DNA from 3 places in the Streptomyces sp. NPDC002884 genome. Region 1 is predicted to be linked to each of the others. Evidence: riboswitches for the same ligand, from Rfam matches in the RefSeq annotation. Region 1 holds a riboswitch; each other region holds the start of a gene.
What was found. A riboswitch is a leader RNA that binds a small molecule or an ion and turns the genes downstream of it on or off. The one in region 1 is predicted to bind cobalamin.
Positions count from the first base shown of each region.

Region 2: it holds a riboswitch for cobalamin, as region 1 does, so the genes downstream of both, ABT070_RS27560 (cobalamin biosynthesis protein) here and ABT070_RS01765 (SCO2321 family membrane protein) in region 1, are expected to answer to the same signal.
Region 3: it holds a riboswitch for cobalamin, as region 1 does, so the genes downstream of both, ABT070_RS07985 (CbtB domain-containing protein) here and ABT070_RS01765 (SCO2321 family membrane protein) in region 1, are expected to answer to the same signal.

Region 1 covers NZ_JBEOVB010000001.1:392,252-399,394, forward strand. The annotation lists gene ABT070_RS01750 (Strvi_7410 family MBL fold metallo-hydrolase) at 1-425, shown strand, start outside; gene ABT070_RS01755 (serine/threonine-protein kinase) at 709-2,418, shown strand; gene ABT070_RS01760 (phosphotransferase) at 2,419-3,129, opposite strand; adenosylcobalamin-variant (AdoCbl-variant) riboswitch at 3,232-3,303, shown strand; gene ABT070_RS01765 (SCO2321 family membrane protein) at 3,436-4,680, shown strand; gene ABT070_RS01770 (SCO2322 family protein) at 4,677-5,372, shown strand; gene ABT070_RS01775 (energy-coupling factor transporter transmembrane component T) at 5,365-6,537, shown strand; gene ABT070_RS01780 (ABC transporter ATP-binding protein) at 6,534-7,143, shown strand, end outside.
Region 2 covers NZ_JBEOVB010000015.1:147,927-155,069, reverse strand. The annotation lists gene ABT070_RS27580 (class II aldolase/adducin family protein) at 1-96, opposite strand, end outside; gene ABT070_RS27575 (lysozyme) at 313-1,065, shown strand; gene ABT070_RS27570 (inorganic phosphate transporter) at 1,219-2,487, shown strand; gene ABT070_RS27565 (hypothetical protein) at 2,522-2,743, shown strand; cobalamin riboswitch at 2,865-3,017, shown strand; gene ABT070_RS27560 (cobalamin biosynthesis protein) at 3,116-4,105, shown strand; gene ABT070_RS27555 (cobyric acid synthase) at 4,102-5,634, shown strand; gene cobN (cobaltochelatase subunit CobN) at 5,631-7,143, shown strand, end outside.
Region 3 covers NZ_JBEOVB010000003.1:131,614-138,756, forward strand. The annotation lists gene ABT070_RS07965 (NADPH:quinone reductase) at 1-953, shown strand, start outside; partial or broken gene ABT070_RS07970 (MMPL family transporter) at 1,308-1,730, shown strand; partial or broken gene ABT070_RS46250 (DNA-binding response regulator) at 1,790-1,888, shown strand; gene solA (N-methyl-L-tryptophan oxidase) at 2,006-3,094, opposite strand; gene ABT070_RS07980 (CbtA family protein) at 3,446-4,207, opposite strand; gene ABT070_RS07985 (CbtB domain-containing protein) at 4,232-4,453, opposite strand; cobalamin riboswitch at 4,489-4,642, opposite strand; gene ABT070_RS07990 (enoyl-CoA hydratase/isomerase family protein) at 4,713-5,789, opposite strand; gene ABT070_RS07995 (hypothetical protein) at 6,189-7,143, shown strand, end outside.

The DNA.
Region 1 (7,143 bases):
TCTCCGGCGACCATCTGCTGCCGGAGATCACCCCGCACATCGGCCTGTACGAGGACCCCGACGACGCCACCGTCACCGACCCCCTCGGCGACTACCTCGACTCCCTCGAACGCGTCGGCCGGCTCGCCCCCTCCGAGATCCTCCCGGCCCACCAGTACGCCTTCGCCGACGCGCCTTCCCGCGTGCGGGAGTTGCTCGCCCACCACGAGGACCGCCTCACCGGCCTCCTCGCCCTCCTCGCCACCCCCCTCACCCCCTGGCAGGTCGCGGAGCGCATGGAGTGGAACCGCCCCTGGCCACAAATCCCCTACGGGTCGAGGAACATCGCGGTCTCGGAGGCCGAGGCCCATCTGCGGCGACTGGTGAAGCAGGGGCGCGCGGAGGCGGTCACCGGGAGCGATCCGGTGACGTACGTGGCGGTGTAAATCGCTCGCGCGGGGTGAGGGCCCCTTGATACCAACACCCCATGTACTTCGGTCCACCCCCGGCGACTCCTCCCGGCGGCCCCTCTCGGCAACCCCTCCCGACGGCCCCTCCCGGTGACCTCCCCCGGTGGGCCAACACCCGACGTAAGCTGCCGACTTGATCGGATCGTCGGATCACAGGGCCAGGGGATCAGGGGGCCAGGGGATCCGAGGGCCAGGGGATCCGAGGGCCAGGGGATCCGGGAGATCGCGAGATCCGGGGGAGCACGGGGGATGAGGGCCGATGAATCATGCGACTGAGGCGTTCGAGCCACTGCAGGCGGACGATCCGCCCCTGGTGGCCGGCTACCGTCTCGCCGCCCGGCTCGGCGCGGGCGGCATGGGCCGGGTCTACCTGTCGCACACGCAGGGCGGCCGCCCGCTGGCGATCAAGGTGGTACGCCCGGAGCTGGCCGACGACCCCGCCTTCCGGCGGCGGTTCCGCAGGGAGATCAAGGCCGCCCGGCGGGTCCGCGGCGCCTACACCGCCGAGCTGATCGACGCCGACGCGGACGGCGTACCGCCCTGGCTGGCCACGCTGTACGTGCCCGGGCCCTCGCTGGCGGAGGCCGTCGCCCGGCGCGGGCCGCTGCCGGTGCCCGCCGTGCTGTGGCTGATGGCGGGGGTGGCGGAGGCGCTCCAGGCGATCCACGGTGCGGGCATCGTGCACCGGGACCTGAAGCCGTCGAACGTGCTGCTGGCCGCCGACGGACCGCGCGTGATCGACTTCGGCATCTCGCTGGCCTCCGACATCACCTCGAACACCGCCACCGGCCTCGCCGTCGGCACACCGCAGTTCATGGCCCCCGAGCAGGCGACCGCGGGCGCGGTCACCGCGGCGACCGATGTGTTCGCGCTCGGCCAGACGGCGGCGTTCGCGGCCCTGGGCGAGCCGCTGTACGGGGACGGCCCCTCGGTCAGCGTGCTGTACCGGATCGTGCACTCGGACCCCGACCTGTCGCTGCTGCCCGAAGCGCTCCGTCCGCTGATCGCCCGGTGTCTCGCCGCCGATCCGGAGGAGCGGGCCACCCCGGCGGAGGTCGTCGAGTGGTGCCGGCGACGTCTGGACGGGGACGCGGCCGACGGCGCCGGTCCGTCCGTCTGGCGGGAGGTCACCGGGCCGGAGGTGACGGTCCCGTCTCCGGTTCCCGATCCCACCCCGGTGCACACGCTGCCCTTGATCCCGCGGCCCTCGCACAGGACGCCGCAGCACGACACGCCCCGACACGTTGTGCCCACCGACGCGATGGCCCCGCACGCGATGCCCTTGATCGCGCCGGTGCGGTCGCAGCTCACGCGGCCGGACGGGCGGCCGGCCCGGCGTCGGCGCACCGCGCTGGTCACGGCCGCCGCCGTCACCGCGGGCGCGCTGGTGCTGACCGGTCTGACATGGACGGTCGTGGAGGCGGCGGACCGACTCCGCCACCGGGACGACACGACCGGGGCCTCCTCGACGCCCGGCCCTTCCGGGTCCGCGGGGTCGTCGGCGTCCGCGTCCGCGTCGACGGCCGCGCCGGACTCGGTGGCCGGTGACCGGACATCGCAGGGGTCGGGCTCCTCCCCGACCGTGCCCAAGACGCCGCAGGCCACCGCCTATCCCCTTCAGTGGCTGGACGCGAAGACCTCACTGGACATCAGGGAGCCGGTCCGGCGCGAGGACAGCAAGGGGGACATCCGCTTCACCTGCGAGACGACCGGCTGCGCGCTGGAGAGCGACACCAGCGTGCTCAACATGGTGTTCGGCGACCCCGGCGGCGGCCTCGACGCGTGCCGCATCGTCCTCACCGGCGTCAAGAGCCACCGGCTTCCCCTCGCCGCGGCGGCGGCCGGCAGCGAGATCTGCGTCAAGCACCCCTCCGGGGACATCGCGCTGCTCGTGATCCAGGTGAAGTCGACCGCGCTGCCGGACATCGCCTTCGTGACCGCGGACATGACGGTATGGCGGGCTGCCTAGTCAGCGGCCCGCCGACGCCCTGATCAACTCGGCGGCCGGTACGAGGAGTCGCGTCTCCTCGCGGCTCATCGTCGGGTTGGCCGCACGTCTGCGCAGGGCCTCCGCCAGGCCTTCCTCGGTGAGGTCGCGGGGGTCGGCGAGCAGGGCGGTCAGCATCGCCCGGGCCGGGTCGGCGATCGGCTGGGCGGAGACGGCCACCTGGGCGAGGATCACCGCGGACATGCCCCAGTCGAGCCCCGGGCGGCCTTCCTCCGCGTTGGCCCAGTCGATGACCCGGGGGCCGTCGGGCGTGAGGATCACGTTGTCCGGGTGGAGGTCCAGGTGCAGTACGCGGGCGTCGGCCGAGACCCGGCCCGGCAGGGCGTGCAGCTCACGCAGCAGCCGGGCGAGGACGGCCCCCGCCTCCTCGGGGCCCAGCGTCCCCGCCGCGAACGCGTGGAGCATCGTCGGCCCGTCCAGCCGTTCCATCACCAGGTCGGCGCGTGAGCCGGAGGGCCGTACGGCGGGCACGGGGTAGCCGTGCCGGCGCACGTGTGTCATCACCGCCGCGAGGGCGGCCGAGTCCTCCCGGCCCTCCCGGTCGCGGCGCAGCACCCACGCCTCGTCGATCTCGTACACGTCGGCCGTGCGGCCCGAGCCGAGCAGCCGGCCCGGCAGCCCACGCCACGGCCCACCCGGCACCCCACCCGGCGCCCTCCCCGTATGCGTCATGGTCAGAACATATCGGGAGCTCGAGCCCCGCCCCGGGCGCTTTCACAGCCGCCCCTCAGGCGCCCGGCTACCTGCCGGTAGAGTGGCCGCGTCGTCATCACGCCCGTACAGGGGAAAGCCGGTGCAATTCCGGCGCTGACCCGCAACCGTGACAGCCGGATCGCCCGGTACGGACGTGACCGGCTCACGTGCGTCGGCAGCCCCGCCGTCGCACGGCACCGTCGAGGTATACGGAGCCGAGCCGCCGGGATGTCCCGTGCTGCCCGGCTGCGTGACCTCACCGACCGGGAGAGGCACCCGCCGATCATGAACATCCGCCGCAGCGCCGCCGCTCTGGCCGCCGCCACCGTCGTGCTGGGTGCCGCCGTCCCCGCCGTCGCCGCCACCCCGTCCCCCACCCCGTCGGTGGCGATACCCGACGGGCTGTACGGGACCGCCGACCCGACGTACGACGGCGTCTGGCGCCAGTCGCTGGCCCTGCTCGCGCAGCGGACCACGGGCGTCACCCCCGCCGACCGGGCCGTGGCCTGGCTGACCGGACAGCAGTGCGCCAACGGCGCCTTCGCCGCGTACCGCGCGGACACCGCCAAGGCGTGCGACGCCAAGCTGATGGTCGACACCAACAGCACGGCGGCTGCCGTCCAGGCGCTGGCCGCGCTGGGCGGCCACCGCGCCGAGACCGAGAAGGCCGTCACCTGGCTGAAGTCGGTCCAGAACGCCGACGGCGGCTGGGGCTACACCCCCGGCGGCGCGAGCGACGCGAACTCGACCTCCGTCGTGGCGGGGGCGATGGCGGCGGCCGGGCAGCAGCCCTCGGAGGTGAAGAAGGCCGGCAAGTCGTCGTACGACGCTCTCGCCAAGCTCTCCATCCCGTGCGACAACGACGCCGAGGGCGGCGCGTTCGCGTACCAGCCGGACAAGAAGGGCGGCCTCGCGGCCAACGCCGACGCGACGGCGGCGGGTGTGCTCGGCGCCCTCGGCAAGGGGTTCGTGACGACGGCAGGCAAGACGTCGGCTGCCCCCGCCTGCGACTCCGCGGACGCGGCCAGCCCGAACGGACTCGCCCGCAACGGTGCGGAGTACCTCGCCGGAGCGGTCGTCGCCGACGGCTATCTGAAGTCCGCCCTCCCCGGCGCCGAGGACCAGCCCGACTACGGCAACACCGCCGACGCCGTCGTCGCCCTCGCCGCGCAGGGTGCGGTCGAGCAGGCGAAGAAGCCCCTCGCCTGGCTCGAGCAGAACTCCGCGGCCTGGGCGAAGCAGAGCGGCCCCGCCGCCTACGCCCAGCTCGTCTTCGCGGCCCACGCCACGGGCGCCGACCCCCACCGCTTCGGCGGCGCCGACCTGGTCGCCCAGCTCAACGCGACGGGCCCGGCCCCGCAGGCCGCGACGAAGGCCACCGGGGCCGACACCGACGCCGACGCCGACGCCGACAAGAAGGACGACTCGGATTCCGGTTACGGCGTCTGGTGGATCGTCGGCGTCTTCCTCGTCGCCGGCATCGGCATCGGCTTCCTGATCAGCGTCCGCGGCAGGAAGCGGCAGCCGTGACGCGCCGGTGGGCCACCCTCGTCCTCGCCGCGCTGCTGCTGTCCCTGACCGGCACGGTCCCGTCGGCCCAGGCCGCCGGCTACCGCTACTGGTCGTTCTGGGACCGCTCCGGCGACGGCTGGACGTACGCCACCCAGGGCCCGTCCACCGCCCGCCCCGCCGACGGCGACGTCCAGGGCTTCCGGTTCGCGGTGAGCGCGGACTCCCAGGACGCGTCGCAGCCGCGCGGCGCGGCCTCCTTCGCGGCGATCTGCGCGAAGACGCCCGCGCGGGACGACACGAAGCGGGTGGCCCTGGTCATCGACTTCGGCACGGCGGCCGACGCCCCGAGCGGCGAGACCCCGCCGTCGCCGCGCACGGCCTGCGCCCGGGTCTCGCCCGACGCGACGACGGCCGAGGCGCTCGCCTCGGTCGCCGAACCCCTGCGCTACGACACGAACGCCCTGCTGTGCGCGATCACCGGGTATCCGCGGACGGGCTGCGGCGAGCAGGTGTCCGGACAGGCGCCGGGAACGGACGAGCCGACGTCCACCGCGCGGCCGGACACGACGAAGGAGACGGAGGGGAAGGCAGCCGAGGAAGCGGGCGGCGGGCCGTCCGTGGGCCTGTACGCAGGTGCGGCGGCGGTGGCGGTACTGGGCGCGGCGGCGGTCTGGCAGGCCCGGCGGCGAGGATCCCGCCGGAATGGCTGACGGCAGCCCCCGGCGCGCCCCGCTCCACCCCGCCGCCTGGTGGCTGTGGGCCCTCGGTCTGGGCACCGCCGCCACCCGCACCACCAATCCGCTCCTGCTCGGTCTCCTCCTCGCCGTCTCCGCCTACGTCGTCACCACGTGCCGTCCCGACACCCCCTGGTCCCGCTCCTACTCCGCGTTCCTGAAGCTCGCCCTCGCCGTCCTCGTCATCCGGCTCGTCTTCGTCATCGCCCTGGGCTCCCCGATCCCGGGCACGCGGGTGCTCGTCACGCTCCCCGAAGTCCCGCTCCCCGACTGGGCGCAGGGCATCCGGCTGGGTGGCGCGGTCACGGCCGAGGGCCTGCTCTTCGCGTTCTACGACGGTCTGAAGCTGGCGGCGCTCCTCGTCTGCGTGGGTGCCGCCAACGCCCTGGCGAGCCCCTCCCGCCTCCTCAAGACGCTGCCCGGCGCCCTGTACGAGACGGGCGTGGCGGTGGTCGTGGCCCTCACCTTCGCCCCGAACCTCATCGCGGACGTCCACCGCCTGCGCGCCGCCCGCCGCCTCCGGGGCCGCCCCGACACGGGTCTGCGCGGGCTGCTCCAGGTGGGCCTGCCGGTCCTGGAGGGCGCTCTGGAGCGTTCCGTCGCCCTCGCCGCCGCGATGGACGCCCGCGGTTACGGCCGTACCGCCGACGTGCCCGCCCCCGTGCGCCGGACGACCGCCGCCCTCACCCTCGGCGGTCTGCTCGGCGTCTGCGCGGGAACGTACGGCCTGCTCACCGCGGCGGGCGGGAGCTACGGCCTCCCGGTGCTGTTCACCGGAGTCGTCGCGGCCCTCGCCGGGCTGCGGCTGGGCGGCCGGCGCTCACCGCGCACCCGCTACCGGCCGGACCGCTGGACCCCGCGGGCGTGTCTGACCGCCGCCTCCGGTGCCGCGGTGGCGGCCCTCCTCACCGTCGCCGCGTCCGCCGACCCGGCCGCGCTGCACCCCGGGGTGGTCCCGCTGACCGCTCCCGCCCTCCCCCTGTGGCCGGCGGCGGCCGTACTCCTCGGCCTGCTCCCCGCCTTCCTCGCCCCCGAAAGCCCACCGCCAGACCCAGCACATCCAGCAGATCCGGCAGATCCGGCAGATCCGGCAGATCCAACAGTCCGAGCAGTCCGAGCAGTGACCGAGGAGCCGTCGTGATCCGCTTCGAGAACGTCTCCGTGACGTACGACGGCGCCACCGAACCCACCATCCAGGACGTCGACCTGACCGTCCCCGAGGGCGAACTCGTGCTTCTGGCGGGGCCGTCGGGCGTGGGCAAGTCGACGCTCCTCGGCACGGTGTCCGGCCTCGTCCCGCACTTCACCGGCGGCACCCTGCGCGGCCGGGTAACGGTCGCCGGCCGCGACACCCGCACCCACAAGCCGCGCGAACTCGCCGACGTCGTGGGGACGGTGGGGCAGGACCCGCTCTCGCACTTCGTGACGGACACCGTCGAGGAGGAACTCGCCTACGGCATGGAGTCGTTGGGCCTCGCGCCGGAGGTGATGCGCCGCCGTGTCGAGGAGACCCTCGACCTGCTCGGCCTGGCCGCCCTGCGCGACCGGCCCATCGCCACCCTCTCCGGCGGCCAGCAGCAGCGGGTCGCGATCGGCTCGGTCCTCACCCCGCACCCGCGCGTCCTCGTCCTGGACGAGCCGACCTCCGCGCTCGACCCGGCGGCCGCCGAGGAGGTCCTCGCCGTCCTCCTCCGCCTCGTCCACGACCTCGGTACGACGGTGCTGCTGGCGGAGCACCGCCTGGAAC
Region 2 (7,143 bases), on a different contig from region 1:
CTCGAGGACGGCGTGTCTCCCCCGCCCCTCCGCCCCGTCCTGCACGCCGTCCCGGTGGTCCCGGGCGTCCCCCTGCTCGCGTCGCTGCTCAGCCATGCCGCGATCCTGCCAGGAGCCGTCGGAGGCCGCCGCCGGGCGCGGACACGGTAGGCCGGAATCCGCCCCTCCGAAAGATCGCATATCGGTATACATCACCTCCTTGAGGTGATCGGCCGGATATCGACTGGATATCGACCGTCGTCCACCGATGCCCGCGGAGCTTCCCCTAGCCTCTGGACGGCTCGTCCGCACGCCGTCGTTCCGGGGGGAATCATGGCCCGCGCCCACACTCCGTCACCGCGTCGCCGCGGCCGCGTCCGGGCGGCCTGCGCCGCGGCGCTCGCCGCGGCGGGCACCGTGCTCGCGCAGACGCCCGTCCACGCGGCCGAGCCGCCGAAGGGGCACGACGTCTCGTCCCACCAGAAGGCCGTCGACTGGGCCGGGGCGAAGGCCGCGGGGGCGAGATTCGTCTACGTCAAGGCGACCGAGTCCACCGCCTACCGCAATCCCTACTTCGAGGCGCAGTACGCCGGGGCCGGCGCCGCCGGGCTGTTGCGCGGCGCCTACCACTTCGCCCTGCCGGACAAGGGCTCGGGCACGGAGCAGGCCGCCCATTTCGTACACAACGGCGGCGGCTGGAGCGCCGACGGCCGGACCCTGCCGCCCGCCCTCGACGTCGAGTACAACCCCTACGACCGGGGGCGCCGGTGCTACGGCCTGACCGAGGCCGCGATGGTCGCCTGGATCAGGGCCTTCAGCGACGAGGTGCACCGGCTCACCGGCCGTCGCCCGGTGATCTACACGACGACCCACTGGTGGAATCTCTGCACGGGCGGCAGCGGCGCCTTCGCCGCGGATCACCCCCTGTGGATAGCCCGTCACCGGGCGTCGGACGCCGGAACGCTGCCCGCCGGATGGCCGACGTGGACCTTCTGGCAGTACGCCGACAGCGGCAGCCTGCCGGGTGACCAGAATCTCTTCAACGGCTCCGAGACGCAGCTGCGCGGGCTCGCCAAGGACGGGTGACCGTACGGCGCTTGGGGCCTGCCCCCGCGCGGCGCCGGGCCGCCGCTCCGACCCCCTTGCACAGACACCCGGAAGCCCTGCTCAGTTCACCTTCCGTTCACCCAGATTGCTTACGGTCAACGCGCCAATGACTTCGAACGATTGCCTGGGTAAATGGAAAACTTCTCGCTGATCCTCGCGATTGTGGTCGTCACCGCACTCGCGTTCGATTTCACGAACGGTTTCCACGACACCGCCAACGCGATGGCCACCACCATCTCGACCGGTGCACTCAAGCCCAAGGTTGCGGTGGCCATGTCCGCCGCGCTCAACCTTGTGGGAGCTTTCCTCTCGGTGGAGGTCGCCAACACGATCTCCAAGGGTCTCGTCGACGAGACCGGCATCCGTCCCGAGGTCATCTTCGCCGCCCTGGTCGGCGCGATCCTCTGGAACCTGCTGACCTGGCTGGTAGGCCTGCCGTCCAGTTCCTCGCACGCCCTGATGGGCGGTCTGATCGGCGCCACCATCGCCTCGGCCGGCATGGGCGCGGTGCACGGTGACGCCCTGGTCACCAAGGTGCTGATCCCGGCGATCGCGGCCCCGATCGTCGCGGGCGTCGCCGCGATGCTCGCGACCCGCCTCTCCTACACCCTCGGCAAGAAGGCCGACGGCAAGGCCGCGGCCAAGGGCTACCGCGCGGGCCAGATCGCCTCGGCCGGCCTGGTCTCCCTCGCCCACGGCACCAACGACGCGCAGAAGACGATGGGCATCATCACCCTGGCCCTGGTGGCCGGCGGTGCCGTGGCCCCCGACTCCGACCCGCCCACCTGGGTCATCCTCTCCGCCGGCCTGGCCATCGCGCTCGGCACCTACCTCGGCGGCTGGCGGATCATCCGCACCATGGGCAAGGGCCTGACCGACCTCCAGCCGCAGCAGGGCTTCGCCGCCCAGACCAGCGCGGCCACGGTCATCCTGGCCTCCTCGCACCTCGGCTTCTCCCTCTCCACCACCCACTCGGTCTCCGGTGCCGTGATGGGCGCCGGACTGGGCCGCAAGGGCGGGGTGGTCCGCTGGTCGACGGCGACCCGGATGTTCGTCGCATGGGGCCTGACGCTCCCGGCCGCGGCCCTGGTGGGCGCGCTCGCCGAGGCCGTCACCGGTCTGGGCGACTGGGGCACGGCCCTCGTGGCGGTCTTCCTGATCGCCTCCAGCGCGGCCATCTGGAAGGTCTCCCGGCGCGAGGTCGTCGACGCCTCGAACGTCAACGAGCCCGAGGAGCCCGCGGGCGTCGTCACGACGGCGATCGCCGCCGTCACCCCGCCGCCCACGGGCACCCTGGCCGAGGACCTCACGGCCGGCCGCACGACGGACCTGACGGCCACGATCCCCGCCCCGGCCACAGAGCCCGCGACCCCCGCCGCTCCCCCGGCCGCGGCCGTCTGAGCCCGCGCACCCGGTACGAAGGAAGAGAAGCAGCATGAAGATCGACTGGGCAGCCCTGGGCTCCGTCTTCGGTGTCAGCCTCGTGATCACCGTAGGCCTCGTCGCCCTGTTCACCCTCGGGATCATGGGCCTGTCGCGGCAGGAACGCGCCACGGCGCAGGGCGACTCGGCCACCCTCGCGGTGACCGGCGCGTACGCCTGCTTCGCGGCCTGCGCGGCGGCGGTGGCGTACGGGATCTCACTGATCGTCGCCTGACGCACCATCCGAACACCCGAGGGGTGCGGGACGGATCACCGTCCCGCACCCCTCGGCGTTCGTGGCCACGCCGACCGGTCCTGTGTGGGGTTCTGCACACTCCAGCCTCGCAGGTCAACAGCAAGTTGACGGGTCTTGCGGGCCGTGGTGGACTGCCCGAGCCATGTACGGCGGCAGAAGAGGAAGCCGGTGTGAATCCGGCGCGGTCCCGCCACTGTCACCGGGGTAGAAACCCCCGGGAGCCAGGAACTCTCGCCGCCGGTCTCGTCGAACCAGGGCGTGGACACCCTGAGTGAGGACATATCGCCATGCTCGCTCGGCCGTTGAGGTACACCACCAGGTCGCTCCCCGACCCCACGGCCGGCTGAGCCGATGCGTGCCGATCGCCTCTACGCGTACGGCGCCGCCACCGGCCTTCTGGGCGACCTGCTGCTCGGCGATCCGCGCCGAGGGCATCCGGTCGCCGCGTTCGGGCGGGCCGCCGGTGCCGTCGAGCGACTGCTGTGGCGGGACCACCGGGGACAGGGCGCCCTCCACGCCGTCGTGTGCGCGGGCGGGGTCGTGGCCCTGGGAGCCGTCGCCGAACAGGCCGTACGCCGTTCCCCCGCCGCTTCCGTCGCTCTGGTCTCCGCCGCCACCTGGGCCGTGATCGGGGGCAGTTCCCTGGTCCGGGAGGCCCGGGTCATCGGGCGGGCGCTCGAAGCGGGGGACATCGAGGCCGCCCGGGAGCGGCTGCCGCATCTGTGCGGGCGGGATCCGCACGCGCTGGACGCCGACGGGATCGCCCGGGCCGTCGTGGAGTCCGTCGCCGAGAACACCTCCGACGCCGTCGTGGGGGCACTGGTGTGGGGTGCCGTGGGCGGGGTGCCGGGCCTGGTCGGGTTCCGGGCCGTCAACACCCTGGACGCCATGGTCGGTCACCGGTCGCCGAGGTATCTGCGGTACGGCTGGGCCGCCGCGCGCCTCGACGACGTCGCCGGCTGGCCGGGAGCCCGGCTGACCGCCGCGCTCGCCGCCGTCGCGGGGGACGATCCCCGGGGCGCCCTGCGGGCCTGGCGGGCCGACGCCCGCAAGCATCCGAGCCCCAACGCCGGTCCGGTGGAGGCCTCGTTCGCGGGCGCCCTCGGGGTGCGGCTGGGCGGCACCCTGTCGTACGCCGGGCGGGTCGAGCACCGGCCCGTGCTGAACGGCGCGGCCGGGCGGCCCGTCGTCGCCCGGGACATCGAACGTGCCGCGTGGCTCTCCCGCCGCGTCGGTCTGCTCGCGCTCGGCGTGACCGTCGCCGCGCGCGCCGTCGCCACGAGCTTCGTCGCGAGGAACCAGAGCAACCGGAGCAACCGGCCGAAGGGGCGTACTTCATGAGCGGGGGACTCCTCGTCGCCGGCACCACCTCCGACGCCGGCAAGAGCGTCGTCACGGCCGGGATCTGCCGGTGGCTGGTGCGGCAGGGGGTGAAGGTCGCGCCCTTCAAGGCACAGAACATGTCCCTCAACTCGTTCGTGACGACGGAGGGCGCCGAGATCGGGCGGGCCCAGGCCATGCAGGCCCAGGCCTGCCGGGTGGAGCCGACCGCGCTGATGAACCCCGTGCTGCTCAAGCCGGGCGGTGAACAGAGCAGCCAGGTCGTGCTGCTCGGCAAGCCGGTGGGCGAGATGAGTGCCCGTGGCTATCACGGGGGACGGCAGCAGAAACTCCTCGGAACCGTTCTCGACTGCCTCGCCGAGTTGCGGGGCACGTATGACGCGGTGATCTGTGAGGGGGCGGGCAGTCCGGCCGAGATCAATCTGCGGCGGACCGACATCGTGAACATGGGGATCGCGCGGGGCGCGCGGCTGCCCGTGCTCGTCGTCGGCGACATCGACCGCGGCGGTGTCTTCGCCTCCTTCTTCGGCACCGTCGCCCTGCTCTCGCCGAAGGACCAGGAGCTGGTCGCCGGGTTCCTGGTCAACAAGTTCCGGGGGGACGTCTCCCTGCTGGAGCCGGGCCTGGACATGCTGCACGGGCTCACCGGGCGGCGGACGTACGGCGTGCTGCCGTTCCGGCACGGGCTCGGGATCGACGAGGAGGACGGGCTGAGGGTCTCGCTGCGGGGAACCGTGCGGGAGTCGAACACCGCCCCGCCCGTCGGCGAGGACGTGCTGCGGGTCGCCGTGTGCGCCGTCCCCCTCATGTCCAACTTCACGGACGTGGACGCGCTGGCCGCCGAACCCGGCGTCGTCGTGCGGTTCGTGGACCGGCCCGAGGAGCTGGCCGACGCCGACCTGGTGGTGATTCCGGGGACCCGGGGGACCGTGCGCGCCCTGGAGTGGCTGCGGGAGCGGGGGCTCGCGCAGGCCGTCCTCCGCCGGGTCGCCGAGCAGCGGCCCGTCCTCGGTGTCTGCGGCGGTTTCCAGATCCTCGGCGAACACATCGAGGACGAGGTGGAGAGCCGGCTCGGGCGGGTGGAGGGGCTCGGAGTCCTTCCCGTCCGGGTGCGGTTCGCCCGCGAGAAGACCCTCACCCGGCCGGCCGGAAGAGCCCTCGGCGAGCGGGTCGAGGGGTACGAGATCCATCACGGGGTCGCCGACGTCACCGGCGGGGAGCCGTTCTTCTCCGATGACGAGGGGAACGGCCTCGACGGCTGCCGGGTCGGCCAGACCTGGGGCACGCACTGGCACGGCTCACTGGAGTCCGACGGATTCCGGCGGGCCTTCCTGCGCGAGGTGGCGGCCGCCGCGGGCCGTCGTTTCGTGCCCGCCGCCGACACCTCGTTCGCCGGGCTGCGCGAGGAGCAGCTCGACCGGCTCGGCGACCTGATCGAACAGCACGCGGACACCGACGCGCTCTGGCGGCTCATCGAGTCGGGCGCGCCGCAAGGACTGCCTTTCATTCCACCGGGAGCGCCCGCATGAGCACAGTGTTGTTGTTGTCGACCGCCGACACCGATCTGCTGGCGGCCCGGGCCGCCTCCGGTGCCTCGTACCGGATCGGCAACCCGACCCGGGTGGACGTCGCCGGGGAACTCCCCGCGCTCCTCGACGGCGCCGACATCGCGGTCGTCCGGCTGCTCGGCGGGAAGCGTGCCTGGGAGGACGGGCTCGCCGCGCTCAGGGCGTCCGGTGTGCCGACCGTGCTGCTGGGCGGCGAGGCCGTGCCCGACGCGGAGTTGATGGCCGAGTCGTCGGTGCCGGCCGGTGTGGTGGCGGAGGCGCTGCGCTATCTCGTCGAGGGCGGCCCGGACAACCTGACCGAGCTGGCCCGGTTCCTCTCCGACACCGTGCTGCTGACCGGTGAGGGGTTCGTCGAGCCGCAGAAGATGCCCGAGTACGGCGTCCACGGCGAGCGTGCCTTCGTCGAGGGGCGGCCGACCATCGGGGTGCTCTTCTACCGGGCGCACGAGCTGAGCGGCAACACCGCCTTCGTGGACACGCTGTGCGACGCCGTCGAGGCGCGGGGCGCCAACGCCCTGCCCGTGTACTGCGGTTCGCTGCGCGGGGCGGACCCGGGGCTGTACGAGATCCTCGGGCGCACCGACACCCTCGTCGCCACCGTCCTCGCCGCCGGCGGCACGCACGCCTCGCAGGCCTCGGCGGGCGGGGACGAGGAGGCCTGGGACATCGGCGCGCTCGCCGAGCTCGACGTCCCCGTGCTGCAGGGGCTCTGCCTCACCTCGTCGAAGAGCGTGTGGGAGGCGTCCGACGCCGCCCTCTCCCCCATGGACGCGGCGATGCAGGTCGCCATCCCGGAGTTCGACGGGCGGATCATCACCGTCCCCTTCTCCTTCAAGGAGCAGGGCCCGGACGACGTGCCGGTGTACATCGCCGATCCCGAGCGGGCCGGACGCGTCGCCGGGATCGCCGTACGGCACGCCCGGTTGCGGCACAAGCCGAACAGCGAGAAGAAGCTCGCGCTCGTCTTCACCGCCTACCCGACCAAGCACTCGCGGGTCGGCAACGCGGTCGGCCTCGACACCCCCGCCTCGGCCATCCGGGTGCTCGACGCGCTGCGGGACGCCGGGTACGGCGTCCAGGGGCATCCGGACAACGGCGACGAGCTGATCCACCGGCTCATCAACGCCGGTGGCCACGACGTCGAATGGCTCACCGAGGAGCAGCTGGCCGCGGCGCCCGCGCGGGTGCCGCTGGCCGACTACCGGGCGTGGTTCGACAAGCTCGACCCCGGTCTGCGCGACGGCATGCTCGAGGCGTGGGGCGAGCCGCCGGGCTCGCTGTACGTCGACGGGGACGACATCGTGCTGGCCTCCCTCCAGTTCGGGAACGTCGTCGTGATGATCCAGCCGCCGCGCGGCTTCGGCGAGAACCCGATCGCGATCTACCACGACCCCGACATGCCGCCGTCGCACCACTACATGGCGGCCTACCGGTGGCTGGAGAACAGTTTCGGCGCCGACGCGATCGTGC
Region 3 (7,143 bases), on a different contig from region 1:
GACCGGCCGCCGACGTCCTGCGGGGAGGCGAGCTGCCCGACCCCCGGCCCGGCCCCGGCGAGGTCCGCGTCCGCGTGACCGTCTCCGGCGTCAACCCGGGCGACACCAAGAAGCGGGGTGGCTGGCTCGGCTCCTCGATGCCCTACCCCCGGGTGATCCCGCACAGTGACGCCGCCGGAGTCGTCGACGCCGTCGGAAGCGGGGTCGACGCCCGCCGCGTGGGGCAGCGGGTCTGGGTGTACGGCGCCCAGTCCTACCGGGCCTTCGGGACCGCCGCCCAGTACACCGTCGTACCCGATCAGCAGGCCGTCCCCCTGCCCGACCATCTCGGCGACGAACTGGGCGCGAGTCTGGGCATCCCCGGTATCACCGCACACCGCGCCGTCTTCGCCGACGGGCCGGTCGACGGGAGGATCGTGCTGGTGCACGGGGTGCTCGGCGGCGTCGGTTCGCTGGCCGCCCAGCTCGCCCACTGGGGCGGCGCCACCGTCATCGGCACGGTACGGCGCGGCGGTGACCTGGACCGGGTCGACCCGGCCGTCGTCCCGCACACCGTCGCCCTGGACTGCGGCGACCCCGCCTCGGCGATCCGCGCCCACGCGCCCGACGGTGTGCACCGGGTCGTCGAGGTGTCCCTGTCGGCCAACGCGGACCTGGACAACGCGGTCACCGCGCTCGACGCCGTCGTCGCCGCCTACGGAACCCATGCCGACCGCACCGAACTGCCTTTCTGGCCCCTGCTGTTCCACAACGTCACCCTGCGCCTGTTGGGCAGCGACGACTTCCCGGCCGCGGCGAAGCGGCAGGCCGCCCGCGATCTCACGGCGGCGGCCGCGGTCGGTGCCCTCACCGTCGACATCGGAGACCGCTTCCCGCTGGCGGACATCGCCGAGGCGCACGACCGGGTGGACGCGGGCGGTCGCGGCCGGGTGCTGGTCACCGTCCCCGGCTGACCGGAGCGGCAGCGGTCCTGCGGAACATCCGTGCCGAGGAAGGCAATCCGTACCGCGGAAGGCACCACCGCCGCGGTAGGTGCCGGTACCGCCGTAGGTGCCGGTCAGGCACTAGTACTGCGGTACCGGTCGCCGCGCGCGGATTCGGTCCCGCAGGAGGCGGGAACGGCGAAAACCCGCCCCTAGCTTGAGATCGAGGGCCGATCGGGCCCCCTCGCAGGTAACGATCTCTTCTTCCGGTGGGAGTAATCCGTGGCCACCTTCCTCTATCGACTGGGACGGCTCGCCTTCCGGCGACGACGCATCGTCCTGATGCTGTGGATCGCCGTGCCGGCCGCCGTCGGTATCGGCGCCATGAGTTCCACCGGCTCCACCTCGGACAGCTTCACGCTGCCCGGCACCCAGTCCCAGAAAGCCATCGACCTGCTGGACAAGGAGTTCCCGCAGGCCTCCGCCGCCGGCGCCACCGCCCGGGTCGTCTTCGAGGCCCCCGCCGGCCGGAAGCTGAACTCCGGGGCCGACAGGTCCGAGATCGAGTCCCTGCTCGCCGAGTTGAGGACCGCGCCGCAGGTGGCCGGCGTCTCCGACCCGTTCTCCGCCGGCCTGGTCAGCAAGGACGGCGGCATCGCCTACACGCAGGTGACCTACGAGGTCGCCAAGTCCGACGTCGGCGGTGCCGCGCACGACGCCCTGCACAAGGTCGCCGAGGAGGGCGAGAAGGCCGGACCGACGGTCAGCATGGGCGGTGACGCCGTCGAGGACAAGGCGGCGAGCAAGGCGGCCGAGCTCATCGGTCTCGCGGTGGCCGCGGTCGCCCTGGTGATCACCTTCGGTTCAAATCCCACATCGGCCGGATCCTCACCAAGATCGACGCCCGCGACCGCGTGCAGGCCGTGATCTTCGCCTACGACACCGGACTCGTACGGCCGGCGTGATCCGCTGCGGATCACCCGCCCGGACCGCCCGGCGGAACCCGGCACAGGGCCGCCGGCCTCGCCGACGTCAGCGGTGGCGGCGCGACCCTCTCCGGCCGCGCCGCTCGCTCCCCGGACCTACGCCGTGCGTCCCAGGCGGAAGCGGGGATGCGGCTCGGCGCGGCCGGTGGCGAGGTCGGCCGCCATCGCGCCGATGAGCGGCGCGAACTTCGCGCCGTGTCCGGAGCACGGGGAGACGACGACGAGCGGGCCGTGGCGGTCCAGCACGAAGTCCTCGTCCGGGGTGGTCGTGTAGAGGCAGGTCGCCTCGGCGACCGGGTCGGGCTCGAGACCCGGGAGGCGGTCGCGGACGAAGCCGCTCACCCGGGTCCGCGACGAGGGATCCACGACCTTGCTGCGGGTGCGGGCGGTGGCCGGGGTACCGCGGTCGTGCTCGGCGACCTTGACCGCCGGGAACGGGCCCCCGTCGCTCCCGGACGGCAGGCCGTAGAGGTGCAGCTCCCCGTCCCAGATCAGGGTCGGCCACATGACGGACGGGTCCCGCTGCCGGAAGTGGAAGACCTGCTGCTGGGTCACCCGCAGCGGTGGCAGGGCGACGGGCAGTCCGAGCTCGGGCAGCCACGCGCCGGCCGCGACCACCACCGTGTCGGCGACGATCTCGCGGCCGTCGTCGGTGTGCAGCCGCGCCTTCCCGCTCCCCCGGACGTCGATGCCGGTGACGCGGGTGCCGATGATCGCCCGCGCCCCGTGCTCGATCGCCCGCCGTACGCAGGCCCCGACGGTCTCGTCGGCGTGGACCACGCCCGCGTCGGGGTGGTGGAGCACCGGACCGGTGATGCGGATGTACGGCCAGCGCTCCGCGGCGGCTTCCGCGCCGAGGAGTTCGTGCGGCACTCCGGCCGCGGCGAGGAGACCGGCGATCACCTTCGGGTCGTGGTCCTCGCCCATGTCGAGCCCACCGGTCGTGCGCAGCAAGGGGGTCGAGCTGTCGTCCTCCAGCTCCCGCCACTGCTCGTACGCCTGTCCGGTCAGCCGTACGTAGAAGGGGTCGGCGTACGCCCTCCGGAAGATCCGTGAGCTCCCGTGCGAGCTGCCGTGCCGGTGGCCGACGTCGTACGCCTCGACGAGCGTGACCTCGTGGCCCCTGCGGGCCAGTTGCCAGGCGGTGGCCGCGCCCATGAGTCCGGCGCCGACTACGGCGATCACAGTCCCTCCCCGGGGATCCGGCCGGTGCCCACGAGCGGAACGCGGGCCATGCCGGCGGACTCGATCGTACGGGCGACCGGGTCCTCGGATGTCAGGAGGACCGGGACCCCCGACGCGACGGGGTCGGCGGCGAGCGGCGCGAACCGGCGGGGAGTGACGGCGAGGCCGGGGGCGGCTGCCGTGTACCGGCGGGAGTGACGGCGGGGCCGGAGGCAGTTGCCGTGTACCGGCGGCCGGTCGGATGTTCGTCCCGGCAGTTTCACCGGCCGCCGGTCCGGCGGGCTCGCGAACGCGGGAGGGCCCCCGGAACGGTTCCGTGGGCCCTCTCGTCGGGTCGTGATGCCGGTCAGGTCACTGCGGGGCGGCCACCGGCGTGCCCGCGGTCACCGTGGCGGGCTTGGGGTGCAGCAGCCGTTCGGCCAGTTCGCCGAAGACGAGGCCGAAGCCCGCCCAGAGCGTGAGCTGCATGGCGAGGGCGGACAGGCGGAACCGCCACAGCAGGGTCGCGGGGAAGTCGCTCGGCACCTCGTTGACGGTCGGCAGGAACTCGTAGGCCAGCCCGATGACGAGCACGAAGCCGAGGACGGCTGCGACGGTGGCGTTCCAGGTGCCCAGCCTCGGTGCGAGCCGCTTGCCCAGGATCACCGCGGCGACCGCGAGCAGCACGCCGAGCACCATCATCAGGAAGTACAGGGTGGTCCGCTTGCCGATGGTGTCGCCGTCGCCGACCGCGGGCGGATTGGCCGGGTACTTCAGGAACGGCACGACGTACACGGCGAGCAGGGCGGTCCCCGACAGCAGAAGGGCCGTGGCCCGCGGGGTGAACCGGCCGACGCGGCCGAGGGCGAAGCAGAAGGCGAGGGCGGCGATGCCGCCGAAGGCCACCCCGTAGATCAGCACGCCGGTGGCGAGGCCGGCGGTGGACTGGAGGCTGCGGGAGACGAGTTCCACCTCGTGGTGCTCGTGGCCCGCGGCATGGGACTCCTCGAAGCCGATCGCGCTGTCGACGTTCGGCTCACCGAGGAAGTAGGCGACGATCAGGGCGAGCACGCCGGCGCCGAGGCCGGCGAGCATGCCCCGCACGAGCAGGTTTCTTACCGTTGCGGAGTTCATGGGTGTGCTGGGGTTCCCCTCGGGTCAGTGGCAGGGGAAGCCGAGCAGGTGGCGGGCGTCGTGCACCCACTCGTGAACGTCCTCGCCGGAGACGACGGCGGTCGCGCCTTGCTCCGCGCCGACGAAGTAGAGCAGGACCAGCATCAGGACGCCGAAGAAGACGGCCCAGGGGGCGATGTCCTTCAGCGGCAACTTGGCGGGTACGACGGGCGTGCTGGTAGTCGGCTGGGCGACATGCTGCGCCATGGCAAGACCTCCTCTGGGAGTTCGCGTCCCATCTCGGTGGTGCACATGACGACGGCCACGGGTCTGACTCGCGGTGCGCCCCTTCGGGGTACACCGTCCACAGTGGCGCGACCGTGCCGGATTCTCACCGGCTTCCGTCTCGCCGTCGTCAAATATCAGAGCGACGGTACCGCGTGTCGGGCCGCTGGCCAATACCGCCCCACCTGGCGTGATTGCCCTCTCCACGGCCAAGTGGCCCGGATCACCGCCCCGGTTGCGGTCACCGGGCCGCCTCCGTGGCCATATCGGGCCCGGGAAGCCGGAGTTCACGCTCGCCGAGCGGGGTGAAGAAACGCTCCACATCGGCCGCCGTGACCTCGGCGAGAGTGGCCGGCGACCAACGCGGGTCGCGGTCCTTGTCGATGACCTGGGCCCTGATGCCCTCGACCAGGTCGGGCGTGGTCAGGGCCGCGCAGGAGACGCGGTACTCCTGCTCCAGCACCCGCTCCAGCACGCCGAGCCGCCCGGCGCGGCGCACGGCGGCCAGGGTGACCTTGAGCGCGGTGGGCGACTTGGCCAGCAGGGTCTCCGCGGTCTCCTTCGCCGCCGGGTCGCCGTGGGCGAACAGCCGTCGGACGATCTCCTCGACGGTGTCGGCCGCGCAGCAGCTGTCGATCCACGCCCGGTGGCCCGCCAGCTCCCCGGCCGGCAAGGGCCGTACATGACGGTCCAGGGCTGCCTGGACGGGCAGACCGGAGAGGTCGTCGACGAACCGACGGAGCGACACGGACGGTACGTAGTGGTCGGCGAGCCCGCACAGCACCGCGTCCCCGGCGCCGATCCGGGCGCCCGTCAGGGCGAGATGGGTGCCCAGTGCGCCCGGGGCGCGGGCGAGCAGGTGAGTGCCGCCGACGTCCGGCACGAAACCGATGCCGGTCTCGGGCATCGCGATCCTCGACCGCTCGGTGACCACCCGGACACCGCCGTGCGCGGAGACGCCGACCCCGCCGCCCATCACGATGCCGTCCATCACGGCGACGTAGGGCTTGGGGTAGCGGGCGATGCGGGCGTTGAGGCGGTACTCGTCGCGCCAGAAGGCGGCCGAGGCGGCGCCGTCGGCGTCGCGGGCGTCGTCGTGGACGGCGCGGATGTCGCCGCCCGCGCACAGCCCGCGCTCCCCCGCCCCGGAGATGACGACGGTCTCGACGGCCGGGTCGCGCTCCCACGCGCTCAGCGCGTCGTCGATCCGGCGCACCATCGTGTGGTTGAGGGCGTTGATGGCCCTCGGCCGGTTGAGCGTGATGTGGGCGGCTCGGCCGGCGGTGTGCAGCAGGACGGGATCCTCGATGTCGCTCATACGACGATCTTCTCCATGCCGTGCTCCCTGAGGAAGCCCCGGCCCCCCGTGGGGGGAACATGCGCGGACAGGGCCCGCCCCGACGCGGATGGTGGGCGAGCCCTGTCCACCGGCTCCGATTCTCGGTTCCCGGAGGCCGGCGGGCCCATGAGTGCGGGGTCACCGGCCGTGGTGAACGGCGCACACCCCGTACGAGTGGCGCGCACCCCCGCACCGGCCGGCGGCCGACGGACCGGATCCGGACGCGTGACCTGTGTCGCGCCGGGGAAGGTGCATCCCGGCGGGGGCGCCTCCCGGCGTCCGCGCCGCCGACCCGCTTGATCGCGCACCGCCCGTGGCGAGTGATACTGGCCTTCGCACGTCGTCGCCACGTCGTCACCCGCCCTCACGAATGGACTCATGCTCATCGCCGCGACCGTTCCGCCCACGACGCCCTCCACGGTGTGGCAGACCCGTGGCCGTCACACCGGCCCCACCGCTCCGGACGTCCTGCGCAAGCACCTTCAGGCACTCAAGGACGCCGGGACCGTCCAGGACTTCACGGAGCTGCCCGACGCCGACACCCCCGAGGGGGAGACGGCCTTCGAGGCCCGGTGGCCGGTCGCGGAAGAGGTGACTGTCCGTGCCCGGCTGAGGCTCGCCGAGTGGTCGGGTCCGGGCCAGGAGTGGACGCTGACGGCGGAGGCGGAGCGGCCGTGGGACCAGCGGTGGCCGTCGCCCGCCGGGATGTTCTGGTCCTGGGAGGCGGACGCCCCGTGGGGCAACGAGACCGTCACCGGTGAGCGGTTCCTCACCACCAACCCGCTTCCGGCGGACGAGAAGGAGCTGCGGCGCACGCTCCGGGGCGCCCTGCGGGACACCTGGACCGTCCATCTCGTCGTGCACGAGGCCATGACGCCCGACGAGCGCGGCCGGCGGTCGCTGGTCCCGCTGCTGCCGCCCGGCCTGCACCACCGGGTCATCGAGCACCGCGCGGCCCCGCACCAGCTGCGCACCGTGAACTGGGCCCTCAAGGAGTCCGGGGTGGAGGTGCCGCGCGGCGGGGCGCTGGTGCTGCCCGGCGTGCCCGCTCCGGCCGACTACGACCCCGCCGACCACTCGGTGCGCAGCGTTTTCCTGGACGGTACGCATCCCACCGAGCTGCTGGACGCGGTAAGGCGCTTCGCGGCGCTGCCCAGGCCGCTGCCGGAGGGCGCCGACGCAGCGCTCACCGCGCTGCGGGAGGAGTGGCAGCTGCTGACCCCGGAGGAGGAGCTGGCGCGGGAGCGCAAGCTCGTGGTGATGTACAAGGAGGCCCTGGAGGCGATGACGGAGTCCCGGGACCTGTACCGGGAGGCCGCCGAGCACGCCCACG